One region of the Streptomyces sp. NPDC002588 genome, then DNA from elsewhere that is predicted to be linked to it. Evidence: riboswitches for the same ligand, from Rfam matches in the RefSeq annotation. Region 1 holds a riboswitch; each other region holds the start of a gene.
The links. Region 1 has a riboswitch for cyclic di-AMP ahead of ABT057_RS12195 (M23 family metallopeptidase). Riboswitches for the same ligand answer to the same signal wherever they lie in the genome.
Positions count from the first base shown of each region.

Region 2: another riboswitch for cyclic di-AMP. It lies ahead of ABT057_RS34900 (transglycosylase SLT domain-containing protein); the one in region 1 lies ahead of ABT057_RS12195 (M23 family metallopeptidase).
Region 3: another riboswitch for cyclic di-AMP. It lies ahead of ABT057_RS33685 (M23 family metallopeptidase); the one in region 1 lies ahead of ABT057_RS12195 (M23 family metallopeptidase).
Region 4: another riboswitch for cyclic di-AMP. It lies ahead of ABT057_RS09085 (transglycosylase family protein); the one in region 1 lies ahead of ABT057_RS12195 (M23 family metallopeptidase).

Region 1 covers NZ_JBEOWF010000009.1:38,074-43,499, reverse strand. Annotated here, with positions in the region: gene ABT057_RS12205 (TetR/AcrR family transcriptional regulator) at 1-179, shown strand, start outside; gene ABT057_RS12200 (SGNH/GDSL hydrolase family protein) at 264-1,049, opposite strand; gene ABT057_RS12195 (M23 family metallopeptidase) at 1,354-2,289, opposite strand; cyclic di-AMP (ydaO/yuaA leader) riboswitch at 2,294-2,453, opposite strand; gene ABT057_RS12190 (alpha-galactosidase) at 2,756-4,843, opposite strand; gene ABT057_RS12185 (tyrosine-protein phosphatase) at 5,062-5,426, shown strand, end outside.
Region 2 covers NZ_JBEOWF010000038.1:35,109-40,534, reverse strand. Annotated here, with positions in the region: gene ABT057_RS34915 (M56 family metallopeptidase) at 39-977, opposite strand; gene fahA (fumarylacetoacetase) at 1,099-2,313, opposite strand; gene ABT057_RS34905 (HAD family hydrolase) at 2,891-3,727, shown strand; gene ABT057_RS34900 (transglycosylase SLT domain-containing protein) at 3,751-4,230, opposite strand; cyclic di-AMP (ydaO/yuaA leader) riboswitch at 4,252-4,380, opposite strand; gene ABT057_RS34895 (polyprenyl synthetase family protein) at 4,899-5,426, shown strand, end outside.
Region 3 covers NZ_JBEOWF010000036.1:17,367-22,792, reverse strand. Annotated here, with positions in the region: gene ABT057_RS33695 (dihydrofolate reductase family protein) at 1-739, shown strand, start outside; tRNA gene ABT057_RS33690 (tRNA-Met) at 786-859, shown strand; cyclic di-AMP (ydaO/yuaA leader) riboswitch at 1,093-1,258, shown strand; gene ABT057_RS33685 (M23 family metallopeptidase) at 1,268-2,296, shown strand; gene ABT057_RS33680 (aldo/keto reductase) at 2,383-3,327, shown strand; gene ABT057_RS33675 (PrsW family intramembrane metalloprotease) at 3,487-4,932, opposite strand; gene trmB (tRNA (guanosine(46)-N7)-methyltransferase TrmB) at 4,997-5,426, opposite strand, start outside.
Region 4 covers NZ_JBEOWF010000006.1:171,849-177,274, reverse strand. Annotated here, with positions in the region: gene eno (phosphopyruvate hydratase) at 1-1,174, opposite strand, end outside; gene ABT057_RS09085 (transglycosylase family protein) at 1,485-2,198, opposite strand; cyclic di-AMP (ydaO/yuaA leader) riboswitch at 2,202-2,369, opposite strand; gene ABT057_RS09080 (transglycosylase family protein) at 2,574-3,554, opposite strand; gene ABT057_RS09075 (cytochrome P450 family protein) at 3,690-5,027, opposite strand; gene ABT057_RS09070 (nucleoside triphosphate pyrophosphohydrolase) at 5,134-5,426, opposite strand, start outside.

The DNA of each region.
Region 1 (5,426 bases):
CCACGGCCCTGCGTCTGACGGCTCTCCTGGACGGCCTCGCCGTACAGCTGACGTCGTACCAGGGCGGGGTGTCCCGGGCGAGAGCCCAGGAGTGGGTGGACGCGGCGCTCGCGAGGGAACTCGGCCTGGGGCGACTCTCCGAGGCCGGTCCGCATCACCCCAGCCCGTCCGGCGTTTGAGGACGAGGCCCTTTGCGGGCCGAAAGGGAGGTCTGGGGGCGCAGCCCCCAGGGTGGGGGCGGGGGAAGCCGCCCCCACCCCCGTTCACGCCACCGCGGCGATCCGCATCCGGATGTCCTCCGGCGACAAGGCGCCCTTGGCGGTCACATGGTCACCGGACGACTCCCCGCGCAGCCGCCGCCCGATCCACGGCACGAGATACTCCCGCGCCCAGTGGACGTCGTCCCTGCGCACCTCGAGCGTGCCGCGGGGCGGCAGCACCGGCCAGGGCTGCTCGGGGTCGGCCGGCACCGGGAGCCCCAGGACCTGCCCGGCCCGCAGCGCCACCCGCGTGTGCCCCTCCGGGGACAGGTGGAGCCGGTCGTCGTCCCAGGCCCTGCGGTCCTGCACGGACCGCAGGGACCACAGGTCGAGGACGGGACAGCCGTACCGGTCGGCGACGGCCCGCACATGTCCGTTGTAGGTCGCGATCTTCCCGCGCAGATGCTTGAGCACGGGAACGCCGCGGGTGTCGAAGCCCGTCGTCACCATGACCGTGCCGGCGACGGCGGACAGTGAGGCGACCGCGCGCTCGAAGCGCTCGGCGACCTCGTCGGGGTCGGTGCCGGGACGGAGGATGTCGTTGCCGCCCGCGCAGAAGGAGACCAGGTCCGGGGCGAGCTCCACCGCCTGCGGAAGCTGGTCCTCCATGATCTGGTCGAGCAGTTTCCCGCGCACCGCCAGGTTGGTGTACTCGAAGTCGCCTTCGGGCCGGCGGTCCGCGAGCAGTACCGCGAACCGGTCGGCCCAGCCGACGAACGCCCCGTCGGGGCCGGGGTCGCCGACGCCCTCGGTGAAGCTGTCCCCCACCGCCACGTACGACCCGATCACTGATCTGTTGTCATTCTTCGAATCGTCTGCCACAGCAGATCATCATTCACCTTCGAATGTGACTTACGCGATCGTAGGAAGGGGTTGACGGGCGGTGAGATAAGCCACTGCTAAAGAGTTGGCCAATCAGGGAATAGGAGACCGTACGCGGAAGTTGGCGATCCGGAAGTGGCTCCACGTGGTCCGGAAGGCGAAGTGCCCGAGCCGGACCACTCCGTGGCGGCACCGGAGGCCGGACCCGGGGATCGGGGTCCGGCCTCCGGCCGCGTGTCAGGCAGGTGGTTCTCGGGGGCTGCCGGCCGGGTCAGCCGACGGCGACGCCGTGCGAGCGGAGGTAGGCGACCGGGTCCACGTCCGAGCCGTAGTCCGGCGTGGTGCGGATCTCGAAGTGGAGGTGCGGGCCGGTCACGTTGCCGGTCGCACCGGAGAGGCCTACCTGCTGGCCCTCGGTCACGGTCTGGCCGGCCGAGACGGAGAGCTGGGAGAGGTGGGCGTACTGGGCGTAGTAGCCGTCACCGAGCTTGATGACGACCTGGTTGCCGTACGCGCCGCCCCAGCCCGCCGAGACGACGGTGCCCGCGGCCACGGCCTTGACGGAGGTGCCGGTCGGGACCACGAAGTCGACGCCGGTGTGGTAGCCGCTGGACCACATGCTGCCCGCCACGTGGTAGCCGGTGCCGATGGTGGCACCGGACACCGGGAGGGTGTATCCGCCGGAGGAGCCGGAGGAGTCCGCCCCGGTCTCGGCGGCGGTCCGGGTGGTCGCCTTGCCGGACGACTTCGTCTCGGAGGCCGACGACGACTTCGACGCCGACGAACCGGACGAACCTGACGAACCGGACGAGGACTTGGTCCCGGCCGCGGCCCTCTTGCCGATCGACAGCTTCAGGCCGGGGTGGATCAGCGACGGGTCGCCGCCGACGGCCTCGCGGTTGTCCTCGTACAGCTTGCGCCAGCCGCCGCTGACGTGCTGCTCGTCGGCGATCTTCGAGAGATAGTCGCCGGGCCGGACGGTATAGGTCCGGACGGCCGCTGCGGCGGCCTTCTTCTGTGCCACTGGAGCCGCCTGCACGGCCTTTTCCGAGACGGAGGCGGAGGAGGCGGACTGCGGGGTGGCCGCGTGGGCACCGGTGGCCCCCATGAGCGGGAGGGCGAGTGCGGCCCCGCCGGTTCCGGCGACGGCTATCGAACGGGTGAAACGCCGGCTCTTGAGACGGCGGTGCTTACCCTTCGCGGGCATGGCGAATTCCTCTCCGGCGCCTGCGAGGTGAGCTGTCGGGTGCGGACTGGAGATGCCCGGCCGCGCCGAGGCGCGGCTTTACCCCAAAGCCTGTTCCGGAGGCCGGAACAGGCGGTACTGCCTGTGGGTCCCCCGCTCCTGCCATGTACGGGTGAGTGTGCGGATTCCGGACGGTGACAGGATTCGGCGTCCGCCCGGATTGGTCTGGAACGTAAGCGACCAAGACGCACAGGAACAAGCAGAGGTTGCCCTGTTCACGCATTTCTCTTGATCCGCTGTGCGAATTCCCGGTGACACTCCGTGAATCGAGAGCGCTTTTTCCGCCTAACACCCTTGAAAAGCCTGGTCATTACGTGAACATGACGGGCGACGGTCGGTCACGAATATGACGCTGCTCACGTGATTCTCTCCAGAATCCCTTATTCCAGAGCGAGTTGTAACGAAGGATCCAATTCGGACACATCTCTCAGATGCGACGCAGCCGGATAACCATCGCATCGAGGTCGCCGCGCAGCCCGGTCCGCAGCCCGTGGTGCAGCAGCACCGCCCCGCGGTGGACTTCGCCCGTTTCACGGCATTCGTACGCCGCCGTCGGGTCGAGGCCCCGCAGCCGCAGCGCGGGAACGGGCTCGCCGTACCGCTGCGCCTGGAGCCAGGCCAGGACGACGGTCTCGTCACCGCGGACGTACTGCACGGCGCTCAGACCGCCCGTCGGCGGCCGCAGCCGGTAGAGGTCGCCGTGCTGCACGAGGGGCCGGATCTCCTTGTAGAGCTCCACCCACTCACGGGCCTCGGCGAGTTCCTCCTCGCTCCACTCGGAGAGGTCGCCGCCGACGCCCAGCACCCCGGCCATGGCACTGACGAAGCGGAAGCGCAGCGAGCTGGTCCGGCCGTTGAGCTGCACGTTGGGGCTGTCGGTGACCCAGGCGGCCATGACGCGCGCGGGGTGGATCTGGCTGAAGCCGTGCTGGATGTCGAGGCGGTCGAGCGGGTCGGTGTTGTCGGAGGTCCACACCTGGTCGGTACGGGCCAGGACCCCGAGGTCGATCCGGCCGCCGCCGCCCGAGCAGGACTCGAAGGCGACGCCCGGGTGGGCCGCCCGCAGCCGGTCCAGGAGTCCGTACAGGGCCCGTACGTGGTCGACCCAGAGGCGCTGGGGGTAGGGGTCGTCGGGCCAGCCCGCGTCGGTGAAGCAGCGGTTGAAGTCCCACTTGACGTAGTCGACGGGCGCGCTGGAGAGGAGTCCGTCGAGCTGCTGCCAGAGGTACTCCTGAACATCCTCGCGCGCGAGGTTCAGCACGAGCTGATTGCGGAACTCCGTCCGCTTTCGTCCCGGCTGGAACTGCACCCAGTCGGGGTGCGCCCGGTACAGCTCGCTGTCCGGGTTGACCATCTCGGGCTCGACCCAGATGCCGAACTGCATGCCGAGCGCGTGCACGTAGTCCGCGAGGGGCTTCAGTCCCTTGGGGAAGCGGTCCGGGTTGGGCCGCCAGTCGCCGAGCCCCGCACGGTCGCTGGTACGGGCGCCGAACCAGCCGTCGTCGACGACGAACAGCTCGACGCCGATCGCGGCGGCGCGCCGGGCGAGGGTGGCCTGCTGCTCCTCGGAGATGTCGAAGAAGGTGGCCTCCCAGGAGTTGAACAGCACCGGCCGGTCCTGCTCGGCGTCCGGGATCACGTGGGCGCGCTGGTAGGCGTGCCAGGTGCGGCTGGCGCCGCCGAAGCCGCCGTCGCTCCACAGGCCGGCGAAGAGGGGCGTGGTGAAGGACTCGCCCTCGGCGAGGCGCAGCAGGCCCGAGTCGTCGTATCCGGCGCCGCCGGTGATCTGCACGCGTGCGTCGGGGAGTTGGGCGACGGCGACGCGCCAGGAGCCGGACCAGCCGAGGGCGCAGCCGTAGACCTCGCCGCGCTCCTCGGTGGCGTCGGTGTCGAGGGCGACCCAGGGCAGGTGCTGGTGGCCGGTGTGGCCGCGGCGGCTGCCGATGATCTTCTCGCCGTAGGTGAGGGGGGCGCGGACGAGCCGGGACTCCGCGGCCCAGCGGCCGTGCAGCTGGGAGAGGTGCCAGCCGTCCCGTTCGGGCAGGGTCCAGGTGGCGGAGTCGGCGCGCAGCAGCTCCTGCGGCTCCTCCCCCTCGTTGCGCAGGGTCGTCCAGCGCTCCACCACGTCGCCGCGCATCCGGTAGTGCAGGGTGATGACCAGGCCCCCGTCCCGGAAGCGCAGCCGCAGCTCGTCGGCCTCGGTCTCGGCGGTCTCGAAGGTCCATTCGGTGCCCCGGCGCCCGGCGGTGCGCACGGACAGGGCGGGCCGGACGAAGCGGGGGCCGCCCTCCGCCGGGTACTCCTCGTGGCCGTCGAGGGGGGACTCGAAGGAGGCGCGGCCCGCGCGCGGGGCGGCGGCGAGGGCCTCGGCGTCGGCGAGCGCGATCCTCGGGCCCCAGTGCAGATGGATCAGCTCGTCGGCCTCGGTGAGATGGAGGGCGTAGCTGCTCGTGGGCCCCGAAAGGAGCCAGGTGCGGCCGCCCGCGGCGATCTCGGGCTTCACGGTCTCGGGCATCAAACCCCCACTGTTTCGAACAGGTGCGATCAAGCATCAACATCATCGGTGGCGCGCCCCGTGCCTGCAACGCCTGTGGACAAACCGTTCACCTGGGGAGACGGAGGATCGGCCGCCCTGTGGACAACTCGTTGCCCGGGGAATCCATGTCGTATGGTCGAGGAGGCCCGTCGGCCACCAGGAGCCGCGCCGGCGAGCCCGACCGGGAGGGAGCCCCCGTGACGCAGCAGATCCCGTCGATCGAACCCGAGTTGGCCGGCGTCCGCAATTTCCGTGACGTGGGCGGTCTGCCGACCGTCGACGGGCGGCGGGTGCGCCACGGAGTGCTGTTCCGCAGCGGCCATCTCGCGCACGCGACCGACGAGGACGCCGCGTTCCTGTCCTCCCTGGGCCTGCACACGATCTTCGACTTCCGCAACGCGGCGGACCAGAAGCTCGAGGGCCCGGACGTGGAGCTGCCGGGCGTGCGGAACGTGAACCTGCCGCTGTCGGACCCGGCGGACGGCGCCGAGTTCTGGAAGATGGTCCGCGACGGCGACCTCGACCAGCTGCGCGGCATACTCGGCGACGGCAGGGGCGCGGG
Region 2 (5,426 bases), on a different contig from region 1:
GTGCTCCGGCATGACCGGCGATGCCTAGTGCCGCGGCACTAGGAGAGCGCCGACAGGCCGGGCGCGAAGGCGATCAGCAGCGGGAGCAGAGGGACCAGGCCGGCGACGGCCGTGGTCAGGGCACGGTGCCTGCGGCCCAGACGGGGCGGCGGCTCGAGGAGACGGTCGACGCGTTCGCCCAGGAGGCGGTGGCTGGAGGCGCAGGACAGGACGCCCCGGTGCTGGTTCAGCTCGATCAGGGCCAGGGCGGTGGTCAGGTGGCCGCAGCGGCGCGAGGCGCTGTCGTCGGCGGCGAGTTCGACCAGGCGGTGGGTCTGGTCGCAGAAATGGGAGAAGAGCGGAATGCGGGGGAATCCGGTGGCCAGGGCGGTCGAGAGGTGCAGGAGCCAGTCGTGGTGGGCGCGGGCGTGGCCGCGCTCATGGGTGAGGACGGCGTCCAATTGGTGGGCGGTGAGGCGGTGCAGGGCCCCGGTGGTGACGATCAGCTGGGGCGGGTGGCCCGGCAGCCACCAGGCGTCGGGGTACTCGTCCTCCAGCACCAGCAGCGGGCCGCGCGCCGAGGGCAGGCCGGCGGGCAGGTCCGGAGCGCGTTCCCGCAGGTGGGCGCGGGCTTGGCCGCGGCGTCGGCGGGCGTCGACGAGTTCGCGGGCCAGCATGGCGGTGGTCCAGGCGGCCCCGCAGGCCAGCAGCAGGGTCAGGGCGGTCGCCCAGGGTGGAGCGGCGGAGAGGTCGTACGCCTCGGTGACCTCGGTCGGTGCGGGAGCGAAGACCTGGGTGCGGACGGTGTGGAAGACGGCGGCGGCACCGAGCGTCAGCGCCGTCAGGCAGCACAGCAGGACCGTGGCGACCAGGCACTGCCACACCCACAGTGCCACCACCGGCTCCCGCTCGGGCCACTCGGCCCGGGTGAGCGCACGCGGGACCGGCACGGCGGCCGTCACGGCGACGGCGCTCAGCAGGAGCAGGCAGACAGTCATGCCACGGGTTCCCGGATCGTGGTCGGAGGCGGCGCATCGGGGGCGGGACGGGTCAGGAACCCGAACCGTCCGTCGCCGCCAGTATGACGGCGACGGACGTGGAAGTCAGGGCTCGCGCCGGTCAGCTTCCCGCGACCACACGTCCCCGCACCTCCCCGAGCCCCACTCGCAGGCCGTCCGGACCGGGCGCCCACGCCGACAGGGTGACCTCGTCGCCGTCCTCGAGGAAAGTCCGCTTGCCGCCAGGGAGGTCCAGCGGGTCGCGGCCGTTCCAGGTCAGTTCCAGGAGGGAGCCGCGCTGGTGCTCGGCGGGGCCGCTGACCGTGCCCGAGCCGTACAGGTCGCCGGTCCGCAGAGAGGCGCCGTTGACGGTCAGGTGGGCGAGCTGCTGGGCGGCGGTCCAGTACATGGTGGAGAAGGGCGGCTCGGCGACGACCTGGCCGTTGAGGGCGACGGAGATGCGCAGGTCGTAGCCGGCGGGCTCGGTGGCGGAGTCGTCCAGGTAGGGCAGCAGGGGGTGGGTGCGCCGCGGAGGTGCCACCCGGGCTTCCTCCAGGGCTTCCAGCGGGGTGATCCAGGCCGAGACGGAGGTGGCGAAGGACTTGGCCAGGAAGGGGCCGAGGGGGACGTACTCCCAGGCCTGGATGTCGCGGGCCGACCAGTCGTTGAGCAGGCACAGCCCGAAGACGTGTTCGCGGAAGTCGGCCAGCGCGACCGGGTGGCCGTGCCGCGAGGGAGCGCCCACCACGAAGCCGACCTCGGCCTCGATGTCGAGTCGCGCGGACGGGCCGAAGACCGGGGCGGGGTCGGCGGGGGTCTTGCGCTGGCCCGAGGGGCGGACGACGTCGGTGCCGGAGACGACGACCGTGCCGGCCCGGCCGTGGTAGCCGATGGGCAGGTGCTTCCAGTTGGGCAGAAGGGTGTCCCCGGCGTCGGGGCGGAAGATCGAGCCCGCGTTCCGGGCGTGGTGCTCGGAGGAGTAGAAGTCGACGTAGTCGGCGACCTCGAAGGGGAGGTGCAGGGCCACCGAGGGGAGCGGGTGGAGGAGCGGTTCGAGGGTGGTGCGGTGGGCGGGGTCGGTGACCGCGTCCGTGAGCGTGCGGCGGACCTCCGACCAGGTGGTGCGGCCCGCGGCCAGCAGGGGGTTGAGGGTCGGCCGGGCGAGCAGGGCGGCGTGCGGCGAGCCGAGCGCCTGGGCCGCGGCACCGGCGTCCAGGACCTGGTCGCCGAGCCGGACGCCGACGGTGCGGTCCGCCGAGCCGGGGAGCGAGAAGACGCCGTACGGAAGGTTGTGCGGACCGAAGGGATCGCCCTCGGGGATGTCGAAGGGGGGCATGGGGTGCTGCCTCGCTTTCGTACGCTCGGTCGTGCGTTCTGTCATCTGCTCGGTCCCGCGCTCGGCCACCTGCCCGGGCATGCGTTCGGTCGCGCGTTCGGTCATGTGCTCGGTCGTGTGCTCGGGCGGGCGGTCTCTCGTGCTCGCCGGGCACACGCCTGGACCCTGCCGACGGCGCGGGGGACCGCGGCACACGTTACGGCTGACCTGGCCGGAGCGGCACGGCACAGGCCGGGGCGGCTCAGTTCGGCCGCTGTTCTCCGCTTCCGCCCGTCACCGGAAGATGCCACCGGTCAACGACGACGTGATCTTCTTCGTGGTGTTCGCGGCAGGCCGCAGGCCCGTGCCGAACGGGGCGTTCGGTGGGCGGCGGAGCATATGGTCGCCAACCGGTGCAGAGGCCTTCAACCGGTCTGCACCCGGCGATGCGGCGGAAAACTGTTTCTCGAACCTCTGGTCAACCCTGTTCAACAGCGATCGGTCAACAAAAGAAGGGGAGTTGGCAGAAGAGGACCGGACTCCGTCCTGGTCCGGTTCACGTCGAGTCCGGCGGGTGCGGGATCCGTATTCTCTGATCATGGCCGCACCCACCGCATATGCCGAGCGCACCCCGTACGCCGTCCCGTACTCCCTCATCGCCACCGACCTGGACGGAACGCTGCTCCGCGGCGACGACACCTTCTCCGACCGGTCGCTCGACGCGCTCGCGCGGGTGGCGTACGCCGGTGCGCGCCACCTCGTGGTGACGGGCCGGCCGGCCCCACGGGTACGGCCGCTGCTCGACCGCCTGCACAGCAGGGGGCTCGCGGTGTGCGGACAGGGCGCGCAGTTGTACGACGCCGGCGCGGACCGTCTGCTGTGGTCGGTCACCCTGGACCGGGAACTCGCGGAGACCGCCCTCGGCAAGATCGAGGCCGAGGTCGGGCAGCTGTACGCGGCCGTCGACCAGGACGGAGTCGACGGGCTGACGCTCATCGAGCCCGGCTACCGGATGCCGCATCCGACGCTGCCCGCGCTGCGCGTCGAGCGGCGCGACGACCTGTGGTGCGAGCCGATCAGCAAGGTGCTGTTGCGTCACCCCACCCTCTCCGACGACGAGCTGGCGTCGACGGCCCGCGCGGTGGTCGGTTCGCTGGCCACGGTCACCATGTCGGGGCCGGGCACGGTGGAGCTGCAGCCGTGCGGGGTCACCAAGGCGACGGGGCTGGCCCTGGCCGCCGAGCATCTGGGCCTCAGGCCCGAGGACACCATGGCCTTCGGGGACATGCCCAACGACATCCCGATGTTCGACTGGGCCGCCCACGGGGTCGCGATGGCCAACGCGCATCCGGAGCTGAAGGCGGTGGCCGACGAGGTGACGACGTCGAACGAGGACGACGGCGTGGCCGTCGTCCTCGAACGTCTCTGTCCGTGAGTCCGGATCCTGAGCCGGGCCGGTCAGTACGCGCCGAAGACGTTGTCGATCGAGCCGTACCGGGCGGCCGCGTAGTTGCAGGCGGCGGTGATGTTCGCGACCGGGTCGTAGGGGTCCCACGACGTGCCGTCCACGTGGTAGGCCCGGAAGGTCGGGTCGATGACCTGGAGCAGGCCCTTGGAGGGGGTGCCGGCGGCCGCGTTCGAGTCCCACAGGTTGATGGCGTTCGGGTTGCCGGACGACTCCCGTATGACATTGCGGTAGATGCCGTTGTAGGTGCCCGGAATCCCCTTCTGGGCCATGATCGCGAGGGACTCGCGGATCCAGCCGTCGAGGTTGTTGGCGTACCCGGCGGTCGTGGTGGCCGCCGCGGTCGCCGGCGTGGCGGAGGCGGTGGTGGCGCCGATGAGCGGGAGGGCGAGCACGGCGGCGCCGGTGGCGGCGACGGCGAGCGTGCGGGCGAGGCGGCGGGGGGTGCGGCCGGGCTGACCGGCAGCGGACATGGAAGGCATGGCAGGCATGGCGAAGTTCCTCTCCGTCGCCTGCGAGGTGAGCTGTCGGGTTCGGGCGGGAGCTGCCCGGCCGCGTCCGTGAGGACGCGACTTCACCCCGAGCCGCCCCGGACGTCGTCAGACGTCCGGCACGGCGACTTACCTGGTTCCCCCGCTCCTGCCGTGGCGTTCTCGGTGGGTGTCCGGGCGGCGGCAGGATTCGGCGTTCCGCTGGACAGGCCGGGAACGTATGCGAGAGCACATGTCCGGAACAAGTAGCAGATTCATAGATCAACCCTATTGACCTTGGTCTGTGAACTATGGGGTACTTGATCCTTTGTGGATGCAAAGCCTTCAACTCGCTTGAGAGGGGCGAGGGATCGGGTAGGGGTTCGGGTGGCGCCGAGGTCGAACCCGTGAGGCGTGGGAAGTGAGCCAACTCACCGGCTTCCGCAAGACGGGTGAATCGGGCAATGGTCGCAAGAAGTAATTAAAAGGGTGTGTTTTGTTCGTATGGGCCGATCAGGAAAACGCGCCCGTTGATCCGATACCGCCCGGGCTGTAACCGTGGGGGCTCGCGGTGATCGAAAGGTGACCGGATACGCTGACTTGAGTGAGCGCAGAGACCTATCGACAAACCGCGTAATCGCCAGTAGACACCAGCAGACAGGAGACCCCTCGTGACCGTCGTCGAGCCGTTCGGGCTGAGCGTGCGGGACCAGGCTCTGGAAGCCGATGTCCAGGCCGGATTGGCGGCTGTCGAGGAAGGCTTGCTCGAGGCCACCAAGAGTGAGGTGCCGTTCATCACCGAGGCCGCCCAGCACCTGCTGCGGGCCGGCGGGAAGCGGTTCAGGCCGCTGCTCGTGATGCTCGCGGCGCGCTTCGGTGACCCGTACGCGCCGGGGGTCGTGCCGTCGGCGGTCGTCGTGGAGCTCACCCATCTGGCGACCCTCTACCACGACGACGTGATGGACGAGGCGGCCGTGCGGCGCGGGGTGCCCAGTGCGAACGCCCGCTGGGGCAACTCGCTCGCGGTACTCACCGGCGACTTCCTCTTCGCGCGCGCCTCGCACATCCTCGCCGACCTCGGTCCGGAGGCGGTGCGGGTCCAGGCGGAGGCGTTCGAGCGGCTGGTCACGGGTCAGATCCTGGAGACGGCGGGCCCGGTCGACGGCCGCGACCCGGTCGACCACTACCTCGACGTCCTC
Region 3 (5,426 bases), on a different contig from region 1:
CTGGCGCCGGCTCCTCACCCACCTCCACGACGAGCGCGGCGTACGCCGCCTCATGGTCGAGGGCGGCGGCACCATCCACACCCAGCTCCTCCAGCAGGGCCTCGCCGACGAGCTCCAGCTCGTCCTCGCCCCCCTCTTCGTCGGCGACCCGGACGCGCCCCGTCTCTTCGGACCCGGCGCCTACCAGGAAGGCCGGCTGCGCCTGACCGAGACCCGGCGGATCGAGGACGTCGTCCTCATGCGCTACGAGCCCACCGCGCCCGGCACCGGCCCGCTCCCCTCCGCCGCCGACCGCCGCTGGCTGGACCTCGCCTGCGCGCTCGCCGCCGAGTGCCCGCCCGCGCAGACCGCCTTCAGCGTCGGCGCGGTGATCGTCGCCGCCGACGGCACGGAACTGGCTCGCGGCCACTCCCGCGAGGCCGGCGACCCCGTCGTGCACGCCGAGGAGGCGGCCCTCGCGAAACTCGACCCCGCCGACCCCCGTCTGCCCGGCGCCACCGTCTACAGCAGTCTGGAGCCCTGCGCCCGCCGTTCCTCCCGCCCGGCCCCCTGCGCCCGCCTCATCCTCGACGCGGGAGTGCGCCGGGTGGTCACCGCCTGGCAGGAGCCGGACACCTTCGTGACGGCCGCCGACGGCAACGGCCTCCTCACGGCCGAGGGTGTCGACGTCGTCGTACTCCCGGAGTGCGCGGAGCGGGCGAAGGCGCCGAACGCGCACCTGCTCGGCCTGCTCGGATAACCGATGTGCTTTCGGTGCCGCCGATGGCGTACAGTGGAGTCATCGCCGCGGGGTGGAGCAGCTCGGTAGCTCGCTGGGCTCATAACCCAGAGGTCGCAGGTTCAAATCCTGTCCCCGCTACTGAAGACCGAGGGTCGGAATCCGAAAGGGTTCCGACCCTCGGTGTTTTCGGCTTCGGTGACTGTGCGTCGACTGTGACTTGGTGCCAACTCGCCCGTTTTCCACCGGTGATGGCCTGAAAGTCCAGGCCAAAAATGTTGTTGATCAAGCCGAAGAGCTTGGAAACCCGCCCCCAGGTCTATTAACGTTCGATAACGCAGCGCGGTCGTCCCAGCCGTCACAAGAGTCGGCTCCGTGCGCACGCGTCGAATCCCGCAAGGGAACCGGGGAACCACCACCTTGGGGTGAATCGCACAAAAGCCGCAGTGAACTCGCAGAGTCACGAACGGTTTACGCGCGTAGGAGACCTTCCTGCTCCGAACCCGTCAGCTAACCCGGTAGGCGACGGAAGGAAAGGAGTGCGCCCGCGTGGCGTCCAACCGGCCTGCCCCAGAAGCCCCGTTCGTGCCGAGCCAGCGCTCTCCGGAGACCGAGACCTTCGGTTTCGGCAGCTACCGCACCGACGAGGGCCCGTGGGAGGAGTGGAACCCCACCGCGGAGTCCGTCGGTCCGGTACGGGGCAAGCACCGGGTCGCCAAGCAGCGCGGCGGCGGGTTCGCCCGCAGCTCCACCGTCCTCGGCGTCGGCGTCATAGCCGCCGTCAGCGCGGGCGGGATGGCCAGCGCCAACACCGGCAAGGCCCCCGTCTCCATCTCCATGCCCGACCTGCCGGGCGTGGGCTCCCTCATCACCGACGAGGACACCGCCGAGGACGCGGCGCCGGCCCTCGTCAACTTCGGCTCCGAGGCCGACGACACCGCCCAGGGCGCCACCGCCGACGCCGGTGAGGCACTGCGCAGCCGGATCATGGCGCAGGCCGCGTCGCAGCAGACCCAGGTCGCCTCCAAGGCCGAGGCCGCCGCGGCCAAGGCTCAGGCCGCGGCCGTCGCCAAGGCCGCCAAGGAGGCCAAGGCCGAGGCCGCCGAAGCCAAGGAGAAGGCCGAACAGGCCGCCAAGGAGAAGGCCGAGGCCGCGAGGCTGGCCGAACTGGCCAAGCAGTACACGCTGCCGACCTCCTCCTACACCATCACCTCGACCTTCGGTCAGGCCGGCGCCCTGTGGTCCTCCGGCTACCACACCGGCCTGGACTTCGCGGCCCCCACCGGCACGCTCATCAAGGCCGTCCACAGCGGCACCGTCACCGAAGCGGGCTGGGCCGGCTCCTACGGCTACCGCACCATCCTCACTCTGGACGACGGCACCGAACTCTGGTTCTGCCACCAGTCGTCCATCAGCGTCAGTGTCGGCCAGAAGGTCGCCACCGGTGACGTGATCGGCCGCGTGGGCGCCACCGGAAACGTGACCGGCGCCCACCTCCACCTCGAGGTCCACCCCGGCGGCAGCGCCACCGGCATCGACCCGATGGCCTGGCTGCGGAGCAAGGGCCTCAACCCCTGACACCCCGTTCTCCGGCCGCAGTCGTTCACATGTTCTTTGTCCCGCGGCCGGAATGAGCCCGTCCGAGGCCGTTGTTGAAGCCGAGCATGACTTCTCTGCGCAAGCTCGGCTCCTCCGGTCTCGAGGTCTACCCCCTCTCCCTCGGCGGCAACGTCTTCGGCTGGACCGCCGACGAGGCGGACTCCTTCGCCGTTCTCGATGCCTACGCGGCCGCCGGCGGCAACTTCGTCGACACCGCCGACTCCTACTCGGCCTGGGCCGAGGGCAACAGCGGTGGTGAGTCCGAGACCGTCATCGGCAACTGGGTCAAGGCCCGCGGCAACCGCGACGACGTCGTCATCGCCACCAAGGTCAGCCAGCACCCCGACTTCCCGGGCCTGACCGCCGCCAACATCAAGGCCGCCGCCGACGCCTCCCTCCGCCGCCTCGGCACCGACCGCATAGACCTCTACTACACCCACTTCGACAAGCCCGAGGTGCCGGTCGAGGAGATCATCGGCGCGCTCGACGAACTGGTGAGGGCGGGCAAGGTGCGGCACATCGCCGCCTCCAACATCACCGCCGAACGCCTGCGGGAGTCCCTGGAGTTCTCCGACCGCGAGGGCCTCGCCCGGTACGTCGCCGTCCAGCCCCACTACAACCTGGTCTCCCGCGACACCTACGAGGGCGGCCTCCAGGAGCTCGCCGCCCGCGCCGGCCTCGCCGCCGTCCCCTACTACGCCCTCGCGTCCGGGTTCCTCACCGGCAAGTACCGGCCCGGTACGACGGTGCGGAGCCCGCGGGCCCCGGGTGCCGCCAAGCACCTCGAGTCGGAGCGGGGCCGGCGGGTCCTCACCGCCCTGGACGAGATCGCCGGGGCCCACGGCGCCGAGGTCCCCACGGTCGCCCTCGCCTGGCTCGCCGCCCAGCCGACGGTGGTCGCGCCGATCGCGTCCGCCCGGACGGCCGAGCAGCTGCCGGCGCTGCTGGGGGTGGCGCAGCTGGAGCTGACGGAGGAGGAGCTGACGAGGCTGACCCGGGCCTCGGCCTGATCACCCCGCCGCCACGGCCGGCAGGGCCGCCACGGCCGGCAGGGCCGCCACGGCCGGCAGGGCCGCCACGGCCGGCAGGGCCGCCACGGGGTGGCAGGGCAGCTACGGCCGGCAGGGCCGCCACGGGGTGGCAGGGCAGCTACGGCCGGCAGGGGGCGGTTACGACTGGTAGGGGTCGGCGGCGGGGTACGGCCCCGTGGGATACCCGTAGCCGTACGCCGGCCCCGTCTGCCCGGCCGCCGGATACCCGTAGTACCCGGGAGCGGGTCCTTGGGGCAGGCCGAACGCGGTGGGGAGGCCGTGGGGCTGCCCGGTCCCCTGCCCGTGCCCGTAGACCCCGTACAACGGCCAGGGCGCCGCGGTCACCCTGACCGGCGGGGCCGTCATCCGGGCCGCGTGGTCCAGCGCGGGCCGGGCGACGTCCTTGCGTCGCCACAGCTCGTTCAGCAACTCCCGCTCCCGTACCACGAAGTCGGCGCCCGCCCGCCCGCGGCGCCCCCGGTGCCGCAGGAACGCCAGGGAGGTCGCGTAGGCCTCGTACTGGGCCACCGCCCGCGCCGCCGGGCGGCCCAGATGCCGCCCCGCGTACTCGCGGGCCAGCCGCCGCGCCCGCATCGAGCCGAGCGCGTACGGCTCGGCCGGGGCGAGCCAGCCGGCCGCCGCGTACACGGGCAGTTCCTCGCGCACGGTCCGCAGCTCACGCTGGCGGGTCCACACCACGAGCCAGGTCAGCAGCCCGAACGCGGGCACCATGAACGCCGCGTACACCGCGAAGAACCCGAACTCGCCGAACGTCGACGAGCCGTTCCACAGCGCGTGCATGCCCATCGCGAGGAGCAGCCCCGCCGGCGGGACCAGGGCGCGCCGCAGACGCTGGCGGTCCCCGGAGAGCGCGGCGAGGCCGAAGCCGATGCCGGTCAGGACCGTGAAGAGGGGGTGCGCGAACGGCGACATGATGATGCGGACGAAGAAGGTCGCGGCGGTCACCGAGGCGATGCCGCTGTCGCCGCTGAGCTGGTCGGTGCCGAAGGCCGTGCCGAGGTAGAGGATGTTCTCGGTGAAGGCGAAGCCGGTGGCGGTGACCCCGGCTATGACCACCCCGTCGACCAGTCCGGTGAAGTCCCGCCTGCGGAACAGGAAGACGAGGAGGATCGCGGCGGCCTTGGCGGACTCCTCGACGATCGGCGCTATGACGGTCGCCCCCAGGGTGTCCGCGCTGGTCGGGTCGGCGGTCGCCGTGGCGATCCATCTGGTGGCGAAGCTGTTGGCGACGATGGCGATCAGTGCCGCCGCGCACGCGCCCCAGGCGAAGGCGAAGACGAGGTTGCGCCAGGGCCCCGGCTCGACCCGGTCGAGCCACCGGAAGGCGGCTATGAGCAGCGGCACCGGCAGTACGGCGAGCCCGAGCCCGACGAAGAACCCCTCGTTGCCGGTCTGCTCCCGCACCAGCGCCAGGATGACCAGCCCGGACAGCGTGAGCAGCGTGATCAGCGCCCCGTACCGGACCCCTTTCCTCTGCCACCAGTGCGCGTGCCGGAGCGGGGCGCCCTCGGCTGGGCCGCCCGGGTGCGGTGGGTACGGCGGATACGGGGGACTGATGGCCACGGCATCGACCCTAACGAGGGAGAGGACTGTGGTGGGGGGAGCGGTGGTGCGGGAACGGTCTCGGTCAGCGATCGCCGTGCTGTACGCGACGGAAGAGCAGGTCGTTCACCACATGACCCTTGTCCAGCCCCTGTCCCTCGAAACGGGTCAGCGGCCGGAACGCGGGCCGGGGCGCGAACCCGCCGTCGGCCTGCGTGTTCTCGAAGTCGGGGTGCGCGGTGAGCACGTCCAGCATCTGTTCGGCGTACGGCTCCCAGTCGGTCGCGCAGTGCACGGTCGCCCCCGGCCTCAGCCGCGTCGCGGCCAGGCTCAGGAACTCCGGCTGGATGAGGCGCCGCTTGTGGTGGCGCTTCTTGGGCCAGGGGTCGGGGAAATAGACGCGCAGTCCGTCCAGCGAGTCCGGCGTCAGCATCTCCCGCAGCAGGATGATCGCGTCGCCGTTGGCCACCCGGATGTTGGTCAGCCCTTGCTGATCGGCCAGGTTGAGCAGATTT
Region 4 (5,426 bases), on a different contig from region 1:
GGGCGCCGGTCTTGATCTGACCGCAGTTCACCGCGACGGCGAGGTCGGCGATGGTGACGTCCTCGGTCTCGCCCGAGCGGTGGGACATCATGCACTTGAAGCCGTTGCGCTGGGCCATCTCGACGGCGTCCAGGGTCTCGGTCAGCGAGCCGATCTGGTTCACCTTCACGAGCAGGGCGTTGGCGGAGCCCTCCTCGATGCCGCGGGCCAGGCGCTCCGGGTTGGTGACGAACAGGTCGTCGCCGACGATCTGGACCTTGTCGCCCAGCTTGTCGGTGATGACCTTCCAGCCGGCCCAGTCGTCCTCGAACAGCGGGTCCTCGATGGAGACGAGCGGGTAGGCCGCCACGAGCTCCTCGTAGTACTCGGTCATCTCGGCGGCCGAGCGGGACTTGCCCTCGAACTCGTACATGCCGTCCTTGTAGAACTCGGACGCGGCGACGTCGAGCGCGAGCGCGATCTGCTCGCCGGGCACGTAACCGGCCTGCTTGACGGCCTCGATGATGAGGTCGAGCGCGGCGCGGTTGGACTCCAGGTTCGGGGCGAAGCCGCCCTCGTCGCCGAGGCCGGTGGACAGGCCCTTGGTCTTCAGCACCTTCTTGAGGGTGTGGTAGACCTCGGCGCCCCAGCGCAGTGCCTCGGAGAAGGACTCCGCGCCGATCGGGGCGATCATGAACTCCTGGATGTCCACGTTGGAGTCGGCGTGCGAGCCGCCGTTCAGGATGTTCATCATCGGCACCGGCAGCAGGTGCGCGTTCGGGCCGCCCAGGTAGCGGAAGAGGGGGAGGTCGCTGGCCTCGGAGGCGGCGTGGGCGACGGCGAGGGAGACACCGAGGATGGCGTTGGCGCCGAGGGAGCCCTTGTTGTCGGTGGCGTCCAGGTCGAACATGGCCTGGTCGATCAGCCGCTGCTCGGTGGCGTCGTAGCCGACGAGCTCCGGGCCGATCTGCTCGATGACGGCGAGGACGGCCTTCTCGACACCCTTGCCGTGGTAGCGGTTCGGGTCACCGTCGCGCAGTTCGATGGCCTCGAAGGCACCGGTGGAGGCGCCGGACGGGACGGCGGCACGACCCGTGCTGCCGTCGTCGAGGCCGACCTCGACCTCGACCGTGGGGTTGCCTCGGGAGTCCAGGATTTCCCGGGCTACGACGACGTCGATGGACGGCACGAGCATCTCCTTCTTGGGATGTGACGCTGGTAGTGCGGGGCCGCGTGGGCCTTGCGACTAGAGCCTAACCGCCTTCGGGGCGTCGGCAGCCGACCGACCGTCCCGTGGACAAACTGACCGTACACATTGTTCCCCCACGGAACAAAGGGTGGGTGACGTCCGGACGAAAAATGGGGGCAGAGAAAACCCCGCTCCGGTGCGTACGGGGGAACACACACCGGAGCGGGGAGCCCGTGGGGACGGGGGAACCCTCGCGAGGTCTTCAGTCTGGGGGGATCACTTGTGAGGGCGCTGTGAACCTACCGGCAGCCGGATGTCACTTCAGGTGCAGCTGCTGGCCCGGGTAGATGAGGTCGGCGTCGTCGATGATGTCCTTGTTCAGCTGGAACAGCTTCTCCCAGCCGCCCTTGACCTTGTGCTTCGCGGCGATGGAGCTCAGGGTGTCGCCCTTGACGACCTTGTACTCGCCGTCGCCCTTCTTGACCTTCTTGCCGGTCGGGGTGGTGACGGTCTTCTTGCCCTGCTCGCTCTTGGTGGCGGCCGGGCGGTCGGTGGAGCGGGAGGCGGCCTGCTCGTCGGCGGAGCGGGACTGCGTGGAGGAGCTGGACGAGCCGGAGGAGCTGCTGCCGGAGCTCGACGAGCTGCTGCCGTTGTACGAGGCGCCGGACAGGCCCGTGCCGCAGACCGGCCAGGCACCCTTGCCCTGCGAGGCGAGGACCTTCTCGGCGATCTCGATCTGCTGGGACTTGCTGGCCTTGTCGGCCGTGGAGGCGTACGCCGTGCCGCCGTACGCGGCCCAGGTGGAGGCGGAGAACTGCAGGCCGCCGTAGTAGCCGTTGCCGGTGTTGATGGACCAGTTGCCGCCGGACTCGCACTGGGCGACCGCGTCCCACTCGGAGGCGGTGGCGGCGGAGGCGCTGCCGGCCGCCATCAGCGGGGCGGCGATGGCGACACCGGTGACGCCGGCGAGCGCGGCGACGCGGGTGGCCTTGGACGGACGACGGTGCTTGCCCTTGCTGGAAAACAGCATGGTGGATCCCCTCACCGACGCCTGCGAGGTGAGCTGTCGGGTTCGGGCCGGTTGAGTTGCCCGGCCGCACACCTCGCGGTGCGCGGCTTCACCCCGAGCCGGTCCAGCGTCAACCGCTGGGCCCGGCACTTACCTTGGGTCCCCCGCTCCTGCCTACGGCGCTTGACGCGACGACTGTTCCCGGGCCGCCGCTGGCAGGATTCGGCGTTGCGGTGGCCGGGGCTCGGGTTGCCGAGCGGCCTCGACCGTAGTCACGCGATCCGCTGAATTTCAAAGACGATCAGGGCTTCTGAGACTCATCCCACACTTTCGCCAAAACGGACATTCGGCGCGAAGTATGAGTGAACTCCCGTCGCTTTTGGTGCCGTTGCCGCCCTATTGGACGCTTACGTCGAGGGTCTGACCGGCGACGATGTCGCTCGGGTCGGCACCGATGAGGTCCTTGTTCTCGGCGTAGAGCGCCTCCCACCCTCCGTCGACACCAAGGGAGTCGGCGATGGTGATGAGGGAGTCGCCCTCCCGCACCGTGTACGTACTCGCCGCGTGCCGGCCGGAGGAGGTGGCGGTGGTACCGGCCGACAGGGTCTCGTCGGCGGTGGAACCACGGTGGCGGCCCGAAGTGAGCGAGCCGGTGTCGACGAGGCTCCAAGAACCCGCCTCCTGGGCCGCATTGTCCGAGTCGTCCGTTTCCGGGGTGGCCGTGGGCGAACCGCCGGTCGGCTGCGAATCGCCCCGACCGTCGCCGGACGCGTCCGACTTGTCGGATTCATCCTTCGCGGCGGAGGACGGGGACGAAGAGGACTGACCGGACTCGGGGGACGAAGAGGACGTATCGCCGGACGAGTCGGAGGAGCTCGCACCGGAGTCGCCGGAGTCCGAGGAGCCGGACGACAATCCCTTGGTCAGGTCGGACAAACCGGATGAAGCAGATGAGTCGGACGAGTCGTCGGCCACGCCGGTGTCCACGTCCGTCGCGCCGGACTCCTTGGTGAGCCCGGAGGTCAGCGCACAGGTACCCCACACGCCGACGTCTTCTGCCGCGAGGAGCTTCTGCGCCACGGCTATCTGCTGGTTGCGGCTGGCCAGATCGGGGCTCTTGGCGTAGTCGAGTCCGCCGTACGTCTCCCAGTCGTCCTGGGTGAGGCTCAGGCCGCCGTACTCGCCGTTGCCGTCGTCGGCGCTCCAGGAGCCGCCGCTCTCGCACTGCGCCACCTTGTCCCACACCGTGCCGTCGGCGGCGCTCGCCCCACCGGCCGCGAACAGCGGGATGGCGATGGCGGAGCCGGTCACTCCCGCCGCGACGAGGAGGGCCGGAGCCTGACGGGGGCGACGGTGACGACCGTTCCCGGAGAGCATGCGAGGGCCTTTCTCTGGACATCTGTAACCGGCACGGCGGGCGGTGCGGGAGCATCCGGGTTGCCGCGCTGACGAGTGAACGTATCGGCAGACGATCACTTGTCACAAGTTAATGCCGCGCAGATCACGTGAAGATCACAGAGTTGAGGACCGGTCACCTTTGCTCCGCCGGACGGTCACACTCCCGCTGACCTGTGGTCGGTCACGGACCGGAGTGAACTCGACCGGGAGCGTGCGCAGTCCGCGCATGATGAGCCCGCCGCGCCACCTCAACTCAGCCGGGTCCACGGCGAGTTCGAGGTCCGGGAGGCGGGTGAGGAGGGTGGCGAGCGCGGTCTGGCCCTCCAGGCGGGCGAGGGGGGCGCCGAGGCAGTAGTGGATGCCGTGTCCGTAGCCGAGGTGCTGGTTGTCGCGGCGGGAGAGGTCGAGGGCGTCGGGGTCGGCGAAACGGGCGGGGTCACGGTCGGCGGCGGCGAGGACGACGAGGACGGGGTCGCCGGGCGCGATGTCCTCGCCGCCGAGCGTGAGGGCCTCCGTGGCGAACCGCCAGGTGGCCAGTTCCACAGGGCCGTCATAGCGGAGGAGTTCCTCGACGCCGGTCTCGAGGAGGGTGCGGTCGGTCGTGGCCAGCGAGTCCTGGAGGCGCCGGCGCTGCCCGGGGTGGGTGAGAAGGGCGTAGGTACCGTTGCCGATCAGGTTCACGGTCGTCTCGAACCCGGCGAACAGCAGGATGAACGCCATGGCGGCCGCCTCGTTCTCGGTGAGGTGCTCGCCGTGGTCGGAGGCCCGGATGAGACCGGAGATGAGGTCCTCGCCGGGGACGGGGTCGGCGGGGAGTTCCGCACGCTTGCGGTGGATGAGCTCCAGCAGATAGCCGCGCATCTTCTTCACGGACCGGGCGACCCCGCCCCGGGGCCCTCCCCCGTGACGGATCATCATGCCCGCCCAGTCCCGGAAGTCGTCCTGGTCCTCCCGGGGGACGCCGAGGAGGTCGCAGATGGCGTGGATGGGGAGGGGGAAGGCGAAGTCATGGATGAGGTCGGCCTCGCCCTTGGCCGCGAACCCGTCGATGAGACGATCCGTCAACTCCTGTACGCGGGGCGCGAACTCGGCGACCCGGCGGGGCGTGAACGCCTTGCTGACCAGCCGCCGCAGCCGGGTGTGGTCCGGCGGGTCGATGTTCAGCAGATGCGTCATCAACTCGGCCTTGCGCTCACCGGGGATACCGGTCTTGCCCCTGGCGTGCGCGGGCTCGTCGTGGTGCGCGGGATTCTTGGAGAGCCGCTGGTCGGCGAGGGCCTGTTTCGCGTCGGCGTAACGGGTGACCAGCCAGGCCTCCACTCCGCTGGGCAGCCGCGTCCTGCGCACGGGGGCGTGCTCGCGGAGCCAGGCGTAGGCGGGGTAGGGGTCGGTGGCGAACTCCCAGGTGAAGAGGTCCGGGGCGGGCGCGGCTGGAGGGGGCTTGCTGGTCACTCCTCGACGGTATCCGGCTTTTCGGCGCACGCCCCACGGCGGGCTTGGCCGGCCGGCGCTCCCCCACAGGCCCCCGTGCCCTCACCACGCCCCAGGGGCGACGGGGTCAACCGGCAACCCCCTCGGCAGCCCGGATCGCGTCCCGGTAGGCGCGGGCCGCCGCCCGCAGGGATGCCTCCGGGTCGACTCCCTCCGTCTCCGCGCGGGCCGCCAGTGCCAGCAGTTCGTAGCCGATGCCCTCCGCCGCGGGGAGCGGTACCTCGAGGCCCGCCGATCTCACCCGCGACGCGAGTTTCGCGGCCAGGGCCAGGCCCGGCTGGTGGAGGGGGACGCCGTCCGTGACCGACTCGCGGCGCTTCTCCACCGCCTTGGTGCGCAGCCAGTGGGCCTTGACCTCCT